3 regions of the Paenibacillus sp. sgz302190 genome follow, and region 2 is predicted to be linked to each of the others. Evidence: riboswitches for the same ligand, from Rfam matches in the RefSeq annotation. Region 2 holds a riboswitch; each other region holds the start of a gene.
The links. A riboswitch is a leader RNA that binds a small molecule or an ion and turns the genes downstream of it on or off. The one in region 2 is predicted to bind cyclic di-AMP.
Positions count from the first base shown of each region.

Region 1: linked by a shared signal. The riboswitch ahead of kimA (potassium transporter KimA) and the one ahead of AC6RNO_RS10530 (TrkH family potassium uptake protein) in region 2 are both predicted to bind cyclic di-AMP.
Region 3: linked by a shared signal. The riboswitch ahead of AC6RNO_RS15460 (KamA family radical SAM protein) and the one ahead of AC6RNO_RS10530 (TrkH family potassium uptake protein) in region 2 are both predicted to bind cyclic di-AMP.

Region 1 is NZ_JBZYAO010000002.1:343,645-350,328, reverse strand. It holds gene AC6RNO_RS05040 (DinB family protein) at 1-458, shown strand, start outside; cyclic di-AMP (ydaO/yuaA leader) riboswitch at 1,264-1,421, shown strand; gene kimA (potassium transporter KimA) at 1,564-3,381, shown strand; gene AC6RNO_RS05030 (Ger(x)C family spore germination protein) at 3,660-4,856, opposite strand; gene AC6RNO_RS05025 (endospore germination permease) at 4,895-5,992, opposite strand; gene AC6RNO_RS05020 (spore germination protein) at 5,976-6,684, opposite strand, start outside.
Region 2 is NZ_JBZYAO010000007.1:27,856-34,539, forward strand. It holds gene uvrC (excinuclease ABC subunit UvrC) at 1-608, shown strand, start outside; gene AC6RNO_RS10525 (CPBP family glutamic-type intramembrane protease) at 1,590-3,185, opposite strand; cyclic di-AMP (ydaO/yuaA leader) riboswitch at 3,424-3,573, shown strand; gene AC6RNO_RS10530 (TrkH family potassium uptake protein) at 3,643-4,992, shown strand; gene AC6RNO_RS10535 (potassium channel family protein) at 5,005-5,667, shown strand; gene AC6RNO_RS10540 (cation:proton antiporter domain-containing protein) at 5,667-6,684, shown strand, end outside.
Region 3 is NZ_JBZYAO010000012.1:91,400-98,083, forward strand. It holds gene AC6RNO_RS15455 (hypothetical protein) at 69-581, opposite strand; gene AC6RNO_RS15460 (KamA family radical SAM protein) at 743-1,891, opposite strand; cyclic di-AMP (ydaO/yuaA leader) riboswitch at 2,117-2,256, opposite strand; gene AC6RNO_RS15465 (S-layer homology domain-containing protein) at 2,303-6,133, opposite strand; gene AC6RNO_RS15470 (ATP-binding cassette domain-containing protein) at 6,589-6,684, opposite strand, start outside.

The DNA.
Region 1 (6,684 bases), on a different contig from region 2:
AAACCAAAACCACACAGCGCGTGCTGGACGCACTCACCGACGCATCTCTGAGCCAGGGAAGCGAGTCGAACTTCCGTCCGCTGGGACAGATCGGCTGGCATATCGCCACGACGATCCACGAGATGCTTTCGCGGACAGGCCTGCAGTTCCAGGCTCCCGAAGGCGAAGAAAAAGCCCCCGCTTCCGCCGCGAAGATTGCCGATACTTACCGCGCCGCTTCGCAAGCGATGCTGGATGCCGTGCAGTCGCAGTGGACGGACGCCAAGCTCCACGAGTCCACCGACATGTATGGCGAACAGTGGCCGAACGGCCTGACGCTGCGCGTCTTTATTTCGCACGAAATCCATCATCGCGGCCAGATGATCGTACTGATGCGGCAGGCCGGACTGTCCGTGCCGGACATCTACGGACCGACCCGCGACAACTGGATCGAGTGGGGCAAGCAGCCGGTCCTGTAGGAGCCGTCCCCGAGCCGCCTCAGCGCGTTGATCGAGTCGCGACACATGGCCGACCGACCGCCGTCATGCAGCGCAACACCGCGCGCTGGGAGCTGCGCGCGGTGCGTTTGTGTGGGGCGCTGTTGCTGCTCTCGGTGCGTTTGGGCGGGGCGCTATTACTGCTCTCGGTACGTTTGTGCGGGCGCTGTTGCTGCTCTCGGTACGTTTGTGCGGGCGCTGTTGCTGCTCTCGGTGCGTTTGCGCGGGCACTGTTGCTGCTCTCGGTGCGTTTGTGCGGGGCGCTATTTTTGGGGGAACAGTCGCTTTTCCTGGGCGGGCAGCCGCTTGATAGGGGAAAAGCCTGCGAAAGTGCAGGTTTTTTCTGCGAAATTGGCTTATTTGGGCGAAAAGCCTGCAAAAGTGCAGGAATTTTCGCTGAAAGTGAACCTGAGCCCGTGTCCCCGCTGAAAAGCCTGCACTTTTGCAGGAATTCTTCATAGGCAGCGATCAGGGACGCAAATTCATGTATTTTTGCAGGTTTTCTTGATGCAGCCAGGCAGATTGGGGCTATCACCTCATGACGCAGGTTTTTTTTCAACAACCCGATGCGGTCCGGGAAATATTCCGGACCGCATCTTTTTTCAATTTTCACGAAAACGAATGAAAATGCTATCTTGAGTGCGAAAATGTAAGATTCGCATTTATGTAAACGCTATCTTTGGGTTTTGTGATATGCTGCCGGGTATTTAAAGCCAACTTCCAACCTTTACTTAAGTTCCTTTCAGGCGTATTATTCAAAACGTAGTTCATTTAGTACAATCATATGAATCCTTTATCGCTGAATTTCCTAAGGAAAACGGGGGAACCAATGAGGCATTCATTGCCTTTGGGGTGAATCGCGTACGGACGGCATCCGTGCGTGTAGGGCTACTCTCAGAGTCCGAATCCGACAGCTAACTTCGTAAGCGTACTATGGGAGAGGGATGAATCCGTGCTGCTTATTTCGTGAGCCACAGGGTCAAACCCTGTGGTTTTTTGCTGCCAAAAATAGCCCTGCGGCAGTCGCGGACAAGTGAAACTACTTAATTCAGGGGAACATACAGGAAAGCGCCGGTGGAGGGTAATTATGGTAAACAGATTAAAAAGAATGCTGATCGGGAGACCGATGAAATCCCACGAAATCGAGGACGAGAAGCTGACGAAAATCAAAGCGCTTGCCGTCCTGTCATCGGATGCGCTGTCTTCCGTCGCTTACGGCACCGAGCAAATTTTGCTCGTTTTGATGACCCTCGGCTTTGCCGCCGTTTGGTACTCCATCCCGATATCCATAGCCGTATTGGGGCTGCTGACCATTCTGGTCCTGTCCTACAGGCAGACCATATACGCCTATCCGTCGGGCGGGGGCGCGTACATCGTAGCCAAGGATAATCTTGGCGTAGGCACAGGGCTGGTCGCAGGCGGGTCGCTGCTGGTCGATTACATTTTGACGGTAGCCGTCAGCTCGTCCGCGGGCACGGATGCGATTACGTCCGCTTTTCCGGCACTGCACGATCATCGCGTGCTGATTTCTTTGGTCATGATTTTATTTCTTACGATCATGAATTTAAGAGGCATTGCCGAATCCGCATCGGTTCTCGCACTGCCGGTCTATTTGTTTGTCGCCGCCATTTTTCTTCTGATCGTATCGGGTCTGTTCAAGTACCTCACGGGCGGCATTCATGCGGAGGTTCCCGAGATCGGAAGCGTTGTGAGCAATGTGAGCTTATTTCTGCTGCTCAAAGCTTTCAGTTCCGGCTGCTCCGCGCTGACCGGGGTAGAGGCCGTGTCCAACGCGATACCGAACTTCAAAGCTCCTGCGGAGAAAAATGCGGCCAAAACATTGATCGCCATGGGCGCCATTCTGGGCAGCATGTTCATCGGCATCAGCCTGCTTGCCTACTGGTACGGCATCAAGCCGTCTCCGGAAGAAACGGTCGTTTCGAAAATCGCCGAAGCCACGTTCGGACGCGGGGTGCTGTACTACTGCATTCAGGGCGTGACAGCGCTCATTCTCTTCCTGGCGGCGAATACGGCTTACTCGGCTTTCCCGCTGCTGGCCTTCATGCTCGCCAAAGATAAGTTCATGCCGCACATGTTCAAAGTCCGCGGAGACCGTCTCGGCTTCTCCAACGGGATCATTATGCTGGGCGTACTGTCCGCTTTGCTGGTCATTCTCTTTCACGGGAATACGGAAAACCTGATCCCGCTTTATGCAGTCGGGGTGTTCATTCCGTTCACCTTATCCCAGTTCGGCATGATGGTTCGCTGGATCAAATTGAAGCCTGCCGCATGGATCGTCAAGTTCATCATCAATACGATCGGGATGATCACTACGCTCACGATTACCCTGATCTTTATTTTCACCAAATTCAGCCAGGTTTGGATGGTTTTCATCTTCCTTCCGATCGTCATTTTCCTGTTCTTCCGCATTCACAGCCACTACATGAACATCGCTAATGAATTGCGCGTAAATCTGGAAAAGGATAAGCCGGAAATCAAGGGAAGCACCATCGTCATTCCCGTTGCCGGCATTACCCGGGTCGTACTCAATTCCATCAGCTACGCCAAATCGTTAACCGATAATGTCGTTGCCGTCTACGTCGGCTTTGACGACGATGAAATTCACAAAATGGAAGAAAAATGGGAAGAGTGGAATCCCGGAGTCCGACTTATCGTGCTGCGTTCCCGCTACCGGAGCGTCGTGAAGCCTCTGATCAAATTTATCGAAACCGTGGAGTGGAAAACGGCGGAGACGGATCATATCACCATCCTGATTCCGCAATTTATTACAAAACATTGGTGGCAAAATCTGCTGCATAACCAAACGAGCCTGCTCATTCGGGCTTATCTGTACACGCAAAAAGATATCGTTATCGCTACGGTTCCTTTCCGCTTGCATCGTTAACCGTTCATGCACCACCGGGGCAGGTGTCGCTTCGGTCAATCTAACCCAAGCAGATTGGCCAGTGGTTTGAACAATGGCATAATCCAGGCGCTTGGCCCCGGCAGGTCCGGTTTGAACAAAAGAATAATGGATAATAGGCAGGCGGCCAAAGTAATACCTCCGGCCACCGCCTTCTCCTTCACGCCGATACCCGGCGCACCCGAAGACAAGCCGAAATAGACAATCAGAGCTACGCATACGATACCGGCTACTGCAAGGCTTTTCAGAAGCGTCCCTCCTTATTTCTTGCGGATTTTATCGGCGGGCATTCCTTGAGGCAAGTCCGATTTGCCGACTCGCGTAATTTCGGTCCGAATGCTGACGTCTACCGGCAGCTCCCTGAACATTTCAGCCCACTCCTGCTTGTTCTTTGCCCATTCCCGCGGATAATGGTTCCGGAATAGATCGGCGAAACCGAACGCATCGATTTGCAGCTTTTTTTGAGCGTTCGCCAGCGTGGACTCGACAGTTTCCGCGAGCTGCGCTTTCCACGCCTCCTTCGCTTTCCGGATGAACTCGATACTCATGTTGTTCGTATTCGTCGTGTTCAGAATCAAGTCCCCGGATATCTGAATATCGACGTTCATCCGCCACTCTCCGGCGGGAGTTATTTTTGGAGTGATGCGCGAGTTCGCTTGGATCAGATGAACCGCCACCACTCCTTCCACACCTTGCAAATCGAAGGAAAAGTTCATCGTCTCCAGCTCGTTGCGGAGAAGCAGCAGCCCGATCGTATCCGTCTTGCCCAGCATGCTCGCCAGCTTGTCCTTGCCGAACACCGCCACCCCGTTGATGGCGGTCGTCATCTGCATCGGTCTGTTCACCTGCTTCCATGAGATCGGATCGACAATCGTCAGCACGGCGGATTGGCTGTCCCCTTCCACCATCTGCGTCAGCCGCTTCAGCGTAACAAGCATGCCGAGCTTCATATTGCCCATCTCCCGAAGCTCCTCCGACGTGCTGCGCTCAAGAAGCGGCTGAAGATCCAGCACGGAAATGGCTGTTCCCGGTGTAACATACACATAAGCGTGTTCCCGGAACTGCAAATATCTGAGAAAAAAATCAAGATAGGGGCGGATTCCTTTCTCCGCCGCTTCTTTTCCGAACACGATCACCTCGCTGTGCCCCCAGAACAAATAGCGCGACAATTTGCGCTGCAGCTCGATCATTGCCTCGTCAATGCTCTTGCCGGTCCCTTTGCGCAAAAGCGTAGCCCCGGTTACATTACCGCCGCTCCCTCCCGTACTGCCTTGCGGGCCGCCTCCCGCTGCCCGGGGAATGAAGATTTGCGCCGACAGTTCGACCGCTCCGCTTGGAGTCACGTCCACTCCCGTGGCGAGCACGATGGCCAAATCATTGATTTCCTTCCTGTCCCAGCATCCCGGCAAAGCCAGCAGCAGGGAGAGGATCAGGACGACCCGGCCCCCTCGCTTCACGAACGATCGCCCGCTCTTCCTGCCCGTTCTCCAGACGCTCATTCGGGCGAAGGGGATCGGCTGTTCCGTATTGCCGCGACAAGCAGCAGAAGGCCGGGCAGCAGGATCAGAGCGATCATCGTGTACAAGTTGCCGACGGCGCTGAGCAGGCTGGCAATCTCGCTCTGATTGGATGCAACCCAGAACGAAAAGGCCACCGTCAGGAAAGCCAACGGGAACACCAGGGGCCGGTAGTCCTTCAGGTTCAGCAATTGGGCGACGGAGACGGAGTTCAAATAGAGAAATAAAGAAACTTTTATCAGTATCCCGGTAATCCAAATGGCAATGATCACGGCCTCCAGGTGCTGCAAAAAGTCCGCATAGCTAATATAACGGGCCGCTATCATAACCGGATAGGCGAGCCTGTCCGTTACGTCGCCGAACAGAAACAGACAGGAAATATTGACGGCCACCATCGTGAAGGTTGTCACACCCAGCGAGATCAGGGAAACCCGCCATACGCGGTCCCGGCCGGTAACGTAAGGAAGGAAAAAGCTGAGTAAAACGTATTCGCTCAGCCAACTGGCCGGAGCCACCGCGCCTTTGAAAATGGGCTTCAGCCCCTTTTCCGCAAACGGAAGCCATTCGTCGGTTTTCCACTCGGGAATCAGCAGCAGCAGAATAATGACCAGCAGGGCCGCCATCAGCGTCACGAGAATGACAGCGGACCGGCCCAGCACTTCGATGCCGCTGACAACATTGAGGGCGCAGACGAAAATAAGACTGCCCATAACGACAAAAAGCGGCGTCTGCGGAAGAATGGCGCTCAGAATAAACTCCCCGTATTCTCTCAGCACGGTTCCGTTCAGTTGAGCCAAGTAGAACACAAAAAACAGACCGAACAGTTTCCCCGGAACTTTGCCCAAAATCAGAACGCTCGATTCGATGGGAGACAGCTGAGGATGACGAACGTTCAGACGGTAGGCGATATAGATCGCCAGCAATCCTACGGTAGAAGCCAGCAAAGGCGTCATCCACATGTCGTGGCCCGCGTAGCCCATCGTTACGCTGGGGACGCTGAGAACTGCTGTCGCAAGGATGGTCGGGAACATGATCGCACTCATCTGCAGGGGGGTAATTCTACCTTGTTCCATCATCGCCCTCACCTCTTTTCAAATCGACATTCCCCCGACTGGGCTTCTCCGGCCACGGTCTGGCGCCCGACAGCTCGGGATTGCCCGTACCGCTCCAGACCGGAGAGCGCATGAACACGTCCTTGAATTCACGCAGCCGGGTCGGTGTGACCGGAGTTAAATACGGAAGCCCGAATGAGCGGAGCCTGCACAAATGAATGATCATAACGATAAAACCGAGCATGACACCAACGAGACCGAGCGTGCCGGCCAAAAACATGATCGGGAACCGGAGCAGCCGCGGCGGAATGCCGAGCGAGTAACGCGGAATCATAAAGGAAGAAATCCCCGTAATCGCAACGACGATAACCATGGGCGCGGATACGATCCCCGCCGATGTTGCCGCCTGCCCGATAACAAGCGCCCCGACGATGCTGACGGCCGAGCCGACCTGCTTCGGAAGCCGAACGCCCGCCTCCCGCAGAGCTTCGAACGTAATCTCCATAATCAACGCCTCAATCAGCGCCGGGAACGGAATTTCCTCCCTCGATTTGGAAATATTGAGCAGCAGCACGGTCGGAATCATCTCTTGGTGAAACGTAGTAATCGCTATATAGGCAGACGGCAAAAGCAGCGAAATGACAAAAAAAACGTAACGAAGCCAGCGAACAAACGTGCTTACCAGAATATTTTGATAATAGTCCTCGGGCGACTGC
Region 2 (6,684 bases):
TGGTCGTGTTCATCAACGGCAAGCCGGATCGCAAAGAGTACCGCAAATACAAGGTGAAAACCGTTCAGGGGCCGGACGATTACGAAACGATGCGCGAGGTGATCCGCCGCCGCTACGAGCGGGTGCTCAAGGAAAATTTGACGATGCCCGATTTGATCGTCGTGGACGGAGGCAAAGGGCAAATCTCCGCTGCGGTCGATGTGCTGGAGAACGAATTGGGGCTGTACATCCCGATTTGCGGCCTGGTGAAAGACGCCAAGCACAAAACCGCGCAGCTGATGATGGGCGACCCGGCGGAAGTAATTCCTCTGCAGCGGGACAGCCAGGAGTTTTATTTGCTGCAGCGCATCCAGGACGAAGTGCACCGCTTCGCGATCACGTTTCACCGCGAGACGAGGGCGAAGTCGATGGTCGTCTCCCAGCTTGACGCGATACCGGGCATCGGCGAGAAGCGGCGGAAGGCGCTGCTCAAGCATTTTGGCTCGGTACGCAAAATAAAAGAGGCCAAAGTCGAAGACTTCAAGCCTCTGGGTATCGGTGAAAAGCTGGCAAATAAAATTATGAAAGCTTTGCAAGGCGAAAATGAGGCGGCGGTTCCCCAGGAGTAAGGGGGCCCCGCTTTTTTGTCGGTTTACGTGAAAGGTGTGCACCTCGCGCAGCTCCTATCGGGGGCTGCGCTGCATGACGGCGGAAAAGTGTTGTTCCGGAGCCTGCCGAAAACCTGCGCAAACTCCTATAACGTTGTGGACGCCGGTACCAAGTTTCCTGCGTTCTATTTTCGTGTAAAGTGGGAGGTTTTTTCAACGGAATCGGTCCATTTGGCGGAAAAAGCTGCGATTGTGCAGGAATTCTCGCCCAGGATGGTTTGAACGAAACTACCTGCAGATTTGCTGGTTCCTGAGAAGCCCACACGCCAGAGTCGGTCGCACCATTTGCCTAGTTGCGCGAAAAAACCTGCAAAAGTACAGTTTTTGCGCGGTTGATCCACTGTCCACGAAAAATTCCTGCAAATGTGCAGGCTTTTCGCCGCGAACATGGGCTCAGACCTAATTTCATCGAAAATTCCTGCACAATTGCAGGCTTTTCGCGAAAATGAACCATTTTTAAGGAAAAAACCTGCACTTTTGCAGGTTTTTGTCTGTCAAGCTGCCATGCGCCCCATCCCGTGTAGGAGAGGCGTGACTTAGGGTAGAGCGGCTGCGTCCCCTGGTTTCGCTAGCCTGTCACTTTATCTCCGATTTGATTATTGCAGGATATCAGCGCTGGGAACTGCCCAACGAGCGCAGACCCTAGTGGGCGTTCGAAGGCTCTCAGCACCGCGAGTGCCCAGCGAGCGTTCGGAGGTTATCAGCACCACGGGCTGCCCAACGAGCGCGGACCCTAGTGGGCGTTCGAAGGCTCTCAGCACCGCGAGTGCCCAGCGAGCGTTCGGAGGTTATCAGCGCCACGGGCTGCCTAACGAGCGCAGACTCTAGTGGGCGTTCGGAGGTGCGCCGCGCGCAGCCCGACGAGCGCAGCCCAGCGAGCGTCCGCAGGTTCTCAGCGCCGCACGGGGGCTATCCCCGCGCACCGCCAGCCATGCGCTGGCTCTACCCCGGGCTTGGCGCGAGGCGCCGCCGGTGCCACCATGCCAGCAGCAGCGCGGCGAGGGCCGGCAGCAGGATGTAGAAGATACCTGCGGCAACATCGCCCGCCTGGTCCAGCGAGAACAGCGACAGGCCCATCAGGATGCTGTCCATGCAAGCATGGGCGAATACGGCGGTGATGAAGCCGTATTTCAGGAACACATAGCCGAGAATGATGCCGATGACGGTTACCTCGATCAGGCGGGTATACACCGGATAGATCGGGTATTGCGTATGGCTCGCGGCCCAAATGATGCTCGGCAGCAGAACGGCGATGAAGTTCGAGCGGAACAGCTTTTTGAACAGCAGGATGCCGAGCAGCCGGTAAGCGGCTTCTTCCGATATTGCGGCGGCCCACGCCATCAGCGGAAACAATTTGGGCTCCAGCATATTCAATACGGAATCCCCCGGATCGTTCACGGCCCATACGTCGAAGCGGACCTCGCCCGCATAGAACAGAACTTGCTGGACCCCAAGGATGAACAGGGCGAGCAAGTAGCCCCGGCCCATTCCGTGAAACACTTCCGATCCGAAGCGCGATTCCCGCCAAGCCGGCCAAGGCTTCCACCCGTTCGACTCCCACCACCGGCTGCCGGAAGCAAGCGAGATGTAGACCGATAGACCGAGCAGCAGCGTGACGACGTTCATGAACAGCGAGCCGGCCAATGTGGCGGTTCCGTTGTCTGCGATATCGCCGGACATCGTTTTGAAAGCCGGATACATATTGATGTTGTTGGCGATGTAAATCGTCGTAAAAATAACAGTGAGCAGCAGGCCCTTGCGAAAATCCATCTGCTTGCGGTGCCTGACGGCATATACGATGGCCGCAACGGACATCAGGAACGTAAAGCCCATGCTGATCCAGGTCATGAACGAGGCGGATTGATCCTGCGAGTCAAGCCATGCCTGATGGTCCTCTGGGATGCTGAATTGCACGGCATAGCCGACCAAAGCGTTATCGTCAAAATCGATCCGCAAGCGCAGCTTGGAACCGCCGATGGCTTCCGCTTTCTTTTCGTAAACGTACGTGTTCGCGCCGGCCGCTTTCTTCGGCTCCTCGACAAGACTGAAATCGTCGGGATTAAAGCCCTGCCGGCTCATCTCCTCCTTGGCCAGCTGGTCCGCTTTTTGCCTGCCGATCGCTGCGGCGGTACCGGTGAGCGTCTCGCGCCAGCCGACGATTTGCAAGCTTTTGTAGTTGACGTCAACTTCGAATTTGCGCTTGCTGCCGGGATCGACGGCGCTGACCTGATAGAAATCGAGCGGGAAGCGGTCCCCGTATTTCAGCTCATACTCGTGCAAAAGGTGTTCTTTCTGCAAGTATCCGCTTCTCGACTTTTCGGACTGGTATACGACGAAAGTACTCGGCTGGCCGATGCCGTAGCGGCTTTGCAAAAACTGCCCGGCCGCGTCGGCCGCCTGCTGCTTCGTAACGGCCGGACTTTCCGCCGGGGCCGCTTCTTCCGTTTGATATCCCGCAAGCATATTGACCCCCATATACAAGGCCACGCCGATGCACGCGAGGATCAGCAAAGTTCGGTTCAATTTCATTCGCATCATGGGATAAAATATCTCCTTGGATAATGTTGGTTCGCAAATACGCTAAATTAAAAGTATCACAGATGTTAAGGAAAACCAATTCATGCAAAATAAAACGTAAACCGGGGCAAATTCGCGATTTCGAATCGTAACGCCCTCTCCTGCTTGCCAGACACGATGGAATGCTGCGAAAACCCCCGCAAATCCGCTGAAAACAACTTTGTGCGGAACAATAAATCAGATATATAATTCATATCAATTGAATAAAAAGCCGAATTTCTTGTTGAAAACGGGGGAACCATGTAATTTGGGGTGAATTTTGTCTCCGGCGTCAAAAAACCGGACAAATAGGGTGACTGCGCGCACCCGAATCCGTCAGCTAACCTCGTAGGCTTTACGTCAGGAACCATTTCCGAATAAGGCATTGGATTTCCAGTGTCTTTTTTTGCGTGTTCAATTGATGACAACAGGGGGATTTATGAAAAAAATAAGCATTTGGCAGCTTACGCCTCCGCAAATTCTGGTCCTTGGATTCGCCGCCATTATTTTGATCGGAGCGGGGCTGCTGACGCTTCCTTTTGCCTCGACGAGCGGCCGGTCGCTGCCTTTTATCGATGCGCTGTTTACGGCCACATCGGCGACCTGCGTAACCGGCCTCGTCGTGGTCGATACCGGGTCGGCATTTACCGTGTTCGGACAAGTCGTCATCGTCAGCCTGATCCAGATCGGCGGTCTCGGCTTCATGACGATGGCCACGCTGTTCGCCTTCGTGCTGCGCAAAAAAATTACGCTGAAGGAAAGATTGCTGCTACAGGAGGCGTTCAACCAGGGCAGTATGGAAGGGATTGTGCGGCTGATCCGCAAAGTACTTATTTATTCATTAAGCATCGAAGCGATAGCGGCGATTTTGTTCACGATCCGTTGGTCGTTCGACATGGAATTTTCGAAGGCGCTGTACTTCGGCATCTGGCATGCGGTTTCGATGTTCAACAATGCCGGATTCGACCTGTTCGGCACCGCCGATGCTCCTTTCGTCTCGCTGACCGGATACGTCAACGATTTCACGGTGAACGTCGTCGCGATGGCGCTGATCGTGCTCGGAGGTCTCGGCTTCATCGTCTTGTCCGATTTGATGGAATATCACAAAACGAAGAAACTTTCCCTGCATTCCAAAGTCGTGCTTGCCATGACGGGATTTCTGATCGTTTTCGGCGCGCTAGTGATATTTATATTCGAATACACGAACACCAAGACGTTAGGACCGCTGAATTTCGGCGGAAAAATGTTGGCTTCGTTTTTCCAATCCGTCACGCCCCGGACGGCCGGCGCGAATACGGTGGACATCGGCGCCATGCGTCAGGCGTCGCAATTTTTCATGGTGATTCTCATGTTTATTGGGGCTTCTCCCGGCTCGACGGGGGGCGGGATCAAAACGACGACGTTCACCATTCTCATTGCCGCCATCATCACGATGATCCGAGGCAAGGAAGATATCGTCATTTTCCGTTTCCGTCTGGCGAAGGACCGCATTCTCAAAGCGATTACGCTCACGATGATCGCGCTCTTTCTCGTCATATTCGTGTCCATGCTGTTATCGACGACGGAGTCCGTGCAGTTTTTGAAAATATTGTTCGAAGTGACGTCCGCCTTCGGTACTGTCGGCTTGACTATGGGGCTTACGCCGTCGCTGACCGTTTTCGGCAAAATTATGCTCAGCCTGACGATGTTCGCCGGCCGGCTCGGTCCTATAACGCTCGCTTACGCGCTGCAGCCGAAACAGGAAAAAGAATTATATAGATACCCTGAGGGTAAAATTACGATTGGTTAGGGGATACTGGAGATGAAAAAAAATCAATACGCGGTAATCGGTCTGGGCCGATTCGGATCCAGCTTGTCGAAGGAGCTGATCAAGCTGGGCTATGAGGTGCTCGGCATCGACAAGGACGAAGAAGCGGTCGACGAGATGAGCTCCGAGCTGACGCATGCGGTCGTGGCGGATGCCACGGACGAGGAAGTGCTGAAGTCGCTCGGCGTGCGCAACTTTGACTGTGCGGTCGTCGCGATCGGCGACGATATTCAGGCCAGCATTTTAACCGCTATTGTGCTGAAAGATTTGGGTGTCAAAATGGTCGTCGCCAAGGCGCTGTCCGAGCTGCACGGCAAAGTGCTGAATAAAATCGGCGTGGACCGCGTCATTTATCCGGAGCGGGATATGGGCATCCGCGTGGCGCACCAGCTCGTATCGCCTAACCTTCTGGATTACATCGAGTTGTCCAAAGATTACACGATCGTCGAGCTGTCGGTGCCCAAGCGCCTGTGCGGCAAAACGATCAAGGATCTGGACCCCCGGGCCAAATACGGATGCAGCGTCGTTGCCATCAACAAGCAAAGCGGTGTGATCATCGCGCCGCTTGCGACAGACGTTGTCAATGAAAAGGATGTTATGGTGATCATCGGGACGAATGAACAAATCGAAGAATTTGAGAGCGAAGTTATCGGATAATGGAAAATGCGTCTGCCGTCATGATTGAGCATGTCATTTTGCTGCTCTTTATTATTTTCAGTCTGGGCATGCTGCTGGGCAAAGCTGCACACCTGTTGAAGCTGCCGGATGTCGCGCTTTTTCTCGTAGGGGGCATCATTGTCGGGCAAGGCCTGGGCTGGATACAGGAATCCAACACTTCATTTACGAACCAGTTCATTCTTGCGATCGGTTCCGCTCTCATTTTGTTCGACGGCGGGCGCAACATCCGCCTCTCCGGCCTTCGCAAAGTGTGGATCACCGTCAGCCTGCTCAGCGTCCCCGGCGTTATGATTACGTGCGGGGTAGTGGCCGTGGCGGCGCACCTGCTGCTTGGCCTGCCCTGGATATACGCGATGCTGCTCGGGGCGGTCATCAGTTCGACGGACCCGGCTACGCTCATCCCCGTGTTCAAGCAGGTGAAGATCCGCCCGAAAGTCAGGGAAACTGTGGAAAGCGAATCGGCCTTTAACGATGCGACGGGATCGATTTTGACCTTTTCGCTCATTGCGGTCATCCTGGGCACCCGGGAAGTTTCGGTTGGCTCGGGAATCTGGGCGTTCGTCAAAACGGCGGCGGGAGGGCTTCTCGTCGGCGCGGCGATCGGCTTGGCCCTTGCATACTTGACCGCGCATCTGAAGCTTGGGCTGCTGCGCCAATATGCGACGATTGCGATGATCGTTGCGGCTCTCGGAGCATATATGGCGGGCGAAGCCCTCGGCGTCAGCGGATTTATGGCTACGTTTACGGCCGGGCTTATTTGGGGGAACGTGGAGACGTTCAAGCTGGACATGCAGGACAAGCTGCAGGAAATGGGCCATTTTTCGGAAAATATAACGTTAATGATGCGCATGCTCATCTTTATTTTGCTCGGCAGCCAAGTGAACTTCGCGCTGATTGCCGAACATTTATGGACGAGCCTGGGGGTTATTTTTGCGTTTATTTTTATTGCGAGGCCGTTTGCCGTGCTGGCATGCGCGCTGCCGGACCGCCGGGCGA
Region 3 (6,684 bases), on a different contig from region 2:
CGAAAACCGCTCGAACGCGACGGCAAAAAAGCCGCTCCCGATTGGAAGCGGCCTGCCGGCAGAAGCACTTATGCGTCGTACCCTTGTTTCTTGGTCAACATAACGATCAACCCTACGACAATCAACCCGATCGCCAGCGAAGACTGCCCCATAATGTTCAGGCTGATGATACTCCCAAGCGTGAAGATGGCGAAAAAGATCACCGAAACGCTTCCCAGAATAAAGACGGGAAGGAGGATCCATCTGTTTTTGCCGCCGAACCAGTAAAACTCCAGCAGCCCGAACGCTACCGCCAGCGGGAATCCCGGCCACGTATACTCCCAGATGTCGAACAGCATGGAAATCTGGCATACGCCTCCGGCCACAAGGAGAATCCCTCCCGGAATCAACAATCCGGCCCCACGCCGCCGAGTCGCATAGAAATACATCCAATGAAACAGGAGCCCCAAAGGAATGACAAACAAACTTGGCCAAAAATAGGCGAACACCATCCCAGGATCCATCGCATTTCCCTGACTCGTAAAGAAGAAGAAAATTCCCGCCAAGACGAGAAGTGCTCCAAGCAGCGTCTTCTTATCCACCGTTTACCTCCGCTATTCCATAAAATCAATATTTACTTCATTCTAGAATAAATCGGCTTGCTCCGCCAGCACCCCTGGAACGATTTTCCCTACGTCCCGAGACGGAGGCGCGGCCCCCTCCCGGGTACAGGTACGGTTAGCGGCGGCGCATGAGAAAACGGTTAGCGGCTTAGCAATTCGTTGGCGGAGACAATGTTGTCGTTTTTCTTTTTCGGCTTGTTCCAGAACTGCTCATTTCCGGGCAAATCATCGAACCAGGCCGCATGCTCAGGGCAGTCGAGCGCCATAAATTTCCCGTACTGGTCGTCCCGGGATTGATGGTATTTCAAATAAGCCTTCCCATTCTCGATGGCCAAAATTTCGATTTTGCCGGAAGTGTGACTCATCGATAGGCGGACACGCTTGCCCAGGCCGGACGTGAGGGCCTTCGCCTCTTCCACGATCCGGTACACGCGTTCCAGCGGCAGTACGAAATCTTTATTGCCGGCGACGGGCCGGTTAATGAAAAAATAATAAGGCGTGACACCCGCCCACGAAAGCTTATCCAGCAGCTCCGCAAGCACCTCGGGCCGATCATTGATCCCTTTTAGAACAGGCGTTTGGTTCACGACAATCGCTCCCGCTTGATGGAGCGCTTCGAAGCCCCTCTTCGCTTCCGCCGTAATTTCGCGCGGATGATTGATATGCGCCATCACGTAGATGCGGCGCTCCGAGTCGGAATGCTTCCGGATGGACTCCAGCAGCTTCTCGTCTTCGTAGATCCGCATCGGATTGAACACGGGAATTTTCGAGCCGAGCCGAATGATCTTCACATGGTCGATCGCTCTCAACCGTTCGAAGATGCCGTTCAGCCTTGCCGTGGAAAGGATCAAACTGTCCCCTCCCGTCAGCAGCACATTGTTGATCTCCTTGTGCCGGGCGATATAGGCCAGCCCCGGGTCGACGTTCGACATCGCCTCGCTGACATCGTTGCGGAACAACCGCTTGCGGAAACAATAGCGGCAGTAAGCGCCGCAAACCTCGGATACGATCAAAAGGGCCGTCGTCCTGTATTTATGCTGGCAGCCGGGAACGACGTAATTCGTGTCCTCATCCGACGCGTCCCACCTTCCATATTCGGACAGCTCCCCGTCATTGGGAACGATCAATTTCTTGATCGGATCTTCCGGGTTGTTCCAATCTATCAGTTTCAAGTAATAATCGTTTACGCGAAACACGAATTTTTCCGTTATTTGCTTCAACCTTGTTCGATCGCGTTCGGGAATCTCCAGGATTTTATCAATATCGGTAATATATTTCGGTTGCGGCATATTTCATCCTCCTTGAAAAGACAGAATGTTGGCTTTCAACGAATCCAAGACGGCTATCTATCTCCTCCTTCCGCGGATCAAAGCTGCAAAATAAAAATGACCCGTCTTATAGCCGGCAAGAGGACATGTCGATGCCTCCGGGCCGAAAACTATACGTCGGGTCCAATTGAACGCAAAAAGACCCGAATAAACGGGTCAGCAAATGCAAATATAACACAATGCAACTATGACCCACCTACTGCTGACGAGGTTAGCTGCCGGGCTCGGGAAAGATGGTTCCCTACATAAACATCATGATTCGCCCCAAAAAGATTGGTTCCCCCGCTTTCCGATTCGTTAAACCGGAAATTAAGCGTATTTTTATCTTACACAAACACCGCCGGAGAGTCAATGACGCAGCGGGATTCCGCATTAAATCAGATCGGACTTTCGCAGAAGTCTTTGAACAATAACGGAAACCTCCGCTCTTGATATGAAGGCTCCAGGATCCAGCACGGCGCCGTTTCGTCCGGAAAAGATCCCGGATGCCAAGCAGTCGGAAATCCCGTTCTTCGCCCAATTCGATATCGTACCCGCGTCGGTGAAGGAGTTCAATAGCTGTCCTGCATTTGCGGAAGACTTCGCTTTGAGCCCTGTAATAGCCATTGCTCTGGCCATGATCACCATCGCTTGTTCGCGTGTAATCTTATCATTCGGGCGGAAGGTGCCGTCTTCAAAACCACTAATCAGGTTGTACGCGAAGGCCGTTCCAACCGCGCCGGCATACCAATCTTTCGAATTAACGTCAGAGAAAGACAGTGCCCCTGCTTTTGGCTGCACTCCTAATCCGCGAATCAAAATTGCCGCAAACTCCGCTCGTGTAATATCTTGATCGGGATTGAAGAAGCCTTTGCCGACGCCATTGATGATCATACGCGATCCCATATCGTTTATCGCTTCTTTGGCCCAGTGCGCCTCCGCATCCTTAAACTCAACCGGATGCCATACGACGGAATAGGCACTATTCGTCATGCTGTTTATCTTGGCATAAAGCTTGCCGTCCAGCCGCACGATCTTGGTCGGCACATGGCGCAGCGTTCCATCCGTTTCAACCACGACACCAGTTGTGATTTTGTCAGGATCAACGCCATCCGGAATCGCTATTGTACGTTCAACATAAGCTTTGAACCCGTTGACTTCGATCGTCTTGTCCTTATAAAAAGCTCTTACCGTAAAATCAAGCGGCGGGACAACGACCGAAATTTTCCCTTCCCCGGATTCTTTCAGAACCCCTTGCGCCGGCGTTTTTGACACAGCAATTTCGATTTGAATCTTGATATCCTCCAAGGCTGCCGATTTGCCCAACTGATTCGAAATCGATTGGATGTCGATCTGCCCGGCCGGTAAGTTATAGGTCGCTTTATCTGTTTTTATTTCCAATACCGCTTGCTGCAGTTCCATTTTGCTGATCATCTGTCCGTCAAGCTCTCCGCGCACGACATCGGATTTGGCATCCGCCAGCATCGTCACCACAGCGAATCGCCCTTCCTTCGCCAATAGATCCCCCAGCTTGTCCCGGTCAATGCTGATGGTTGTTACCGTCTGTGAATTTACGCTCGTCACCTTGGCCGTCCCAACATTCACCGATTTGCCGTTAATGAGAACGGTAACGCCCGTTTTATCAGGTTGCGATGTAGTCGAAGGCATCGACTGTGGCGGCGTACTTCCACCACTGTCGCCGTCGGAAGGGATCTCCAGTCTTACGGTATTAGAAACGGCAGAAACAGGGCTGCTGCCAACGCTGTTAATCGCCGCCACAGTAAACGTATAGGTCGTGCCATACGTTAAGCCCGTAACTGTGATTGGGCTGCCGGTTCCGGTTGCAGTCAGTCCTCCCGGAATCGAGGTCACGGTGTAGCCGACGATCTCACTGCCTCCATTGCTGGATGGCGCATTGAAGCTTACCTTCGCTCCGCCGTTGGCTGCAACGGCGGTTACGCCCGTCGGGGCGTCAGGTACCGCAGCAGGCACTCCCGGCGCTGTCGGTGTCACGCTGTTCGATGCGGCCGAAGGGCCGGAGTTTCCTGCGCTATTCGTCGCTACAACCGTAAACGTATATGCCGTCCCATACGTTAAGCCCGTAACCGTGATTGGGCTGCTTGTACCCGTCCACGTCAATCCTCCCGGACTTGAAGTTACCGTATAGCCGGTTATGAGGCTGCCTCCATCGTTGAGCGGGGCCGTAAAACTGACCTTTGCTTGCGATTGGCCTTCCGCCACCTCCGATTTTACATCGGTCGGTACGTCCGGAGGGGTAGTTATCTCAGATAATTTCTGGATACGGTGGTTGCCGAAATCAGCGACATATACAGTGTTTCCGCTATCTATCGCTACACCGCTTGGACTAATAAATTCCCCAAGGCCGCTTCCCTCTCCGCCTCCGCTCTTCTTCCATTCTCTCCACACCCCCGTGGAAACGTCCAGCTTCTGGATGCGATTGTTGCTCATGTCAGCAACGTATACATTCCCGCCGGCATCTACCGCCACGCTGTAAGGCTCGTCAAATTCTCCAAGGCCTTTCCCCGAACCGCCGCCGCTCTTCTTCCACTCACTCCATACTCCTGTAGCTGCCGTCAGCTTCTGGATACGGTGGTTATTGGTATCCGCTACATACACATTTCCGCTGCCGTCCACCTCGATGCCGGAAGGTCCATAAAATTCTCCGAGGCCGCTTCCCGCGCCCCCTCCGCTCTTTTTCCACTCGCTCCATACTCCCGTGACTGCATCCAGCTTCTGAATACGACTGTTATTCGTATCCGCCACGTACACATTCCCGCTGCGATCTACCGCCACTCCGCTCGGATAATCAAATTCCCCACGGCCGCTTCCTTTGCCGCCTCCGCTCTTCTTCCACTCTCTCCATGCTCCCGTGGATGCCGTAAGCTTCTGGATACGGTGGTTATCACGATCGGCCACGTATACATTCCCATTGCTGTCTACAGCAACGTCGGTCGGATTCTCAAACTCTCCAAGACCGTCACCCGAACCGCCTCCGCTCTTCTTCCACTCGCTCCATATTCCTGTGGACACCGTCAGCTTCTGGATGCGATGATTATCGTAATCGGCCACATACACATTCCGCTCGCTGTCCACCGCCACACCGCTCGGATAACTAAACTCGCCCAAGCCTTTGCCGGCAACCGCTCCCCTATATACCCATTCGATCCATACTCCTGTGGATACCGTCAGCTTCTGAATGCGCTCATTGCCAGAATCGGCCACATACACATTCCCGCTTCCATCCACCGCTATGCCTTTGGGTTGATTAAACTCTCCCAGGCCGCTGCCCGAACCACCGCCGTTCTTCTTCCACTCGCTCCATACTCCTGTGGATACCGTCAGCTTTTGAATGCGATGGTTGCCATACTCGGCCACGTATATATTCCCGTTGTTGTCTACGGCAACGTCGTACGGATTATTAAACTCGCCCGGACCGCTTCCCGCGCCTCCTCCGCTCTTCTTCCACTCGCTCCATACTCCCGTGGATACCGTCAGCTTCTGAATGCGATGGTTGCCGGTATCCGCCACGTACATATTGCCGCTGCTGTCCAGCGCAACGCGGGATGGAAAATTAAACTCGCCTAACCCGCTCCCTTTACCGCCCCCGCTCTTCTTCCACTCGCTCCACACGCCAGTAACTGCATCCAATTTCTGAATGCGATGATTCCAAGCATCCGCCACATACACATTCCCGCTATTGTCTACAGCCACGCCTCTCGGATTATTAAACTCGCCCAGGCCGCTTCCCGCGCCCCCTCCGCTTTTCTTCCATTCGCTCCATACTCCTGTGGATACCGTCAGCTTCTGAATGCGATGATTACTGGTATCCGCCACATACACGTTCCCGCTGACGCCTACCGCTACGCCTGCCGGATTGGAAAACTCGCCCAAACCGCTTCCATACGCCGGCCCATCGCCGCTCTTTTTCCACTCGTTCCACACTCCGGTGGCTGTATCCAGCTTCTGGATACGATGGTTATTGTTATCCGCCACATATACATTCCCACTACTGTCTACCGCTACTCCGGTCGGATTCGAAAACCCGCCGGGCGCATTATTGCCGGTCGATCCGATCTTGGCATATTGACTCCATAGTTCCGCTGCTTGCACAGGAAATGTGAGTAATGTATTACAGACCATAATAAATACAATGCCCCACACCCATAGCTTTCCTGCAGCCGGTTTTGCATATCTCCGATTCATAACTCCCATTCTCCTCCTCTGGCTGAACTTACACGCAATCCCTCCTGCATTTTACCAGGCATCTCTCTCAAAATTCTCACAAATGTGCCTTCAACAACAAAATGAAAGCGCATTCAAATGTGAGCAAAGTACAAGCATGCCAAAAATCGCAGGACAACGACGATAGCGGGGCATTCAAAAAATCACAGGACAACGATGATAGCGAGACATTCGAGGAGATAGTTTGCGCCGCTCCGAAAAATCGAAGAATTGTAACCACCGGCACCGGCTTAGGCGCTAACTTCCATCGCCCCCTATAAGGGAGGGCATGTTAATCATTCGAGTTCAAGGGATGTCTAACTCGTAGCTATAAGCTTTCCTGACGCACGAATATTTGCGGCGGCGATCTGCAGGGCCGGGGCGGCAAATCCGGCACGGCCTGCGTTTATTATCCGGCGGCAGCTAAGCCGGATTCGTCATAGCGGAACGGGCCGCTGCGGGAGGATCGGCAGCACCGCCTGGAGCAACCGCCGGCCGGCCGGGTGGCGCAGTTCGTCAAGCCGCGATGCGTC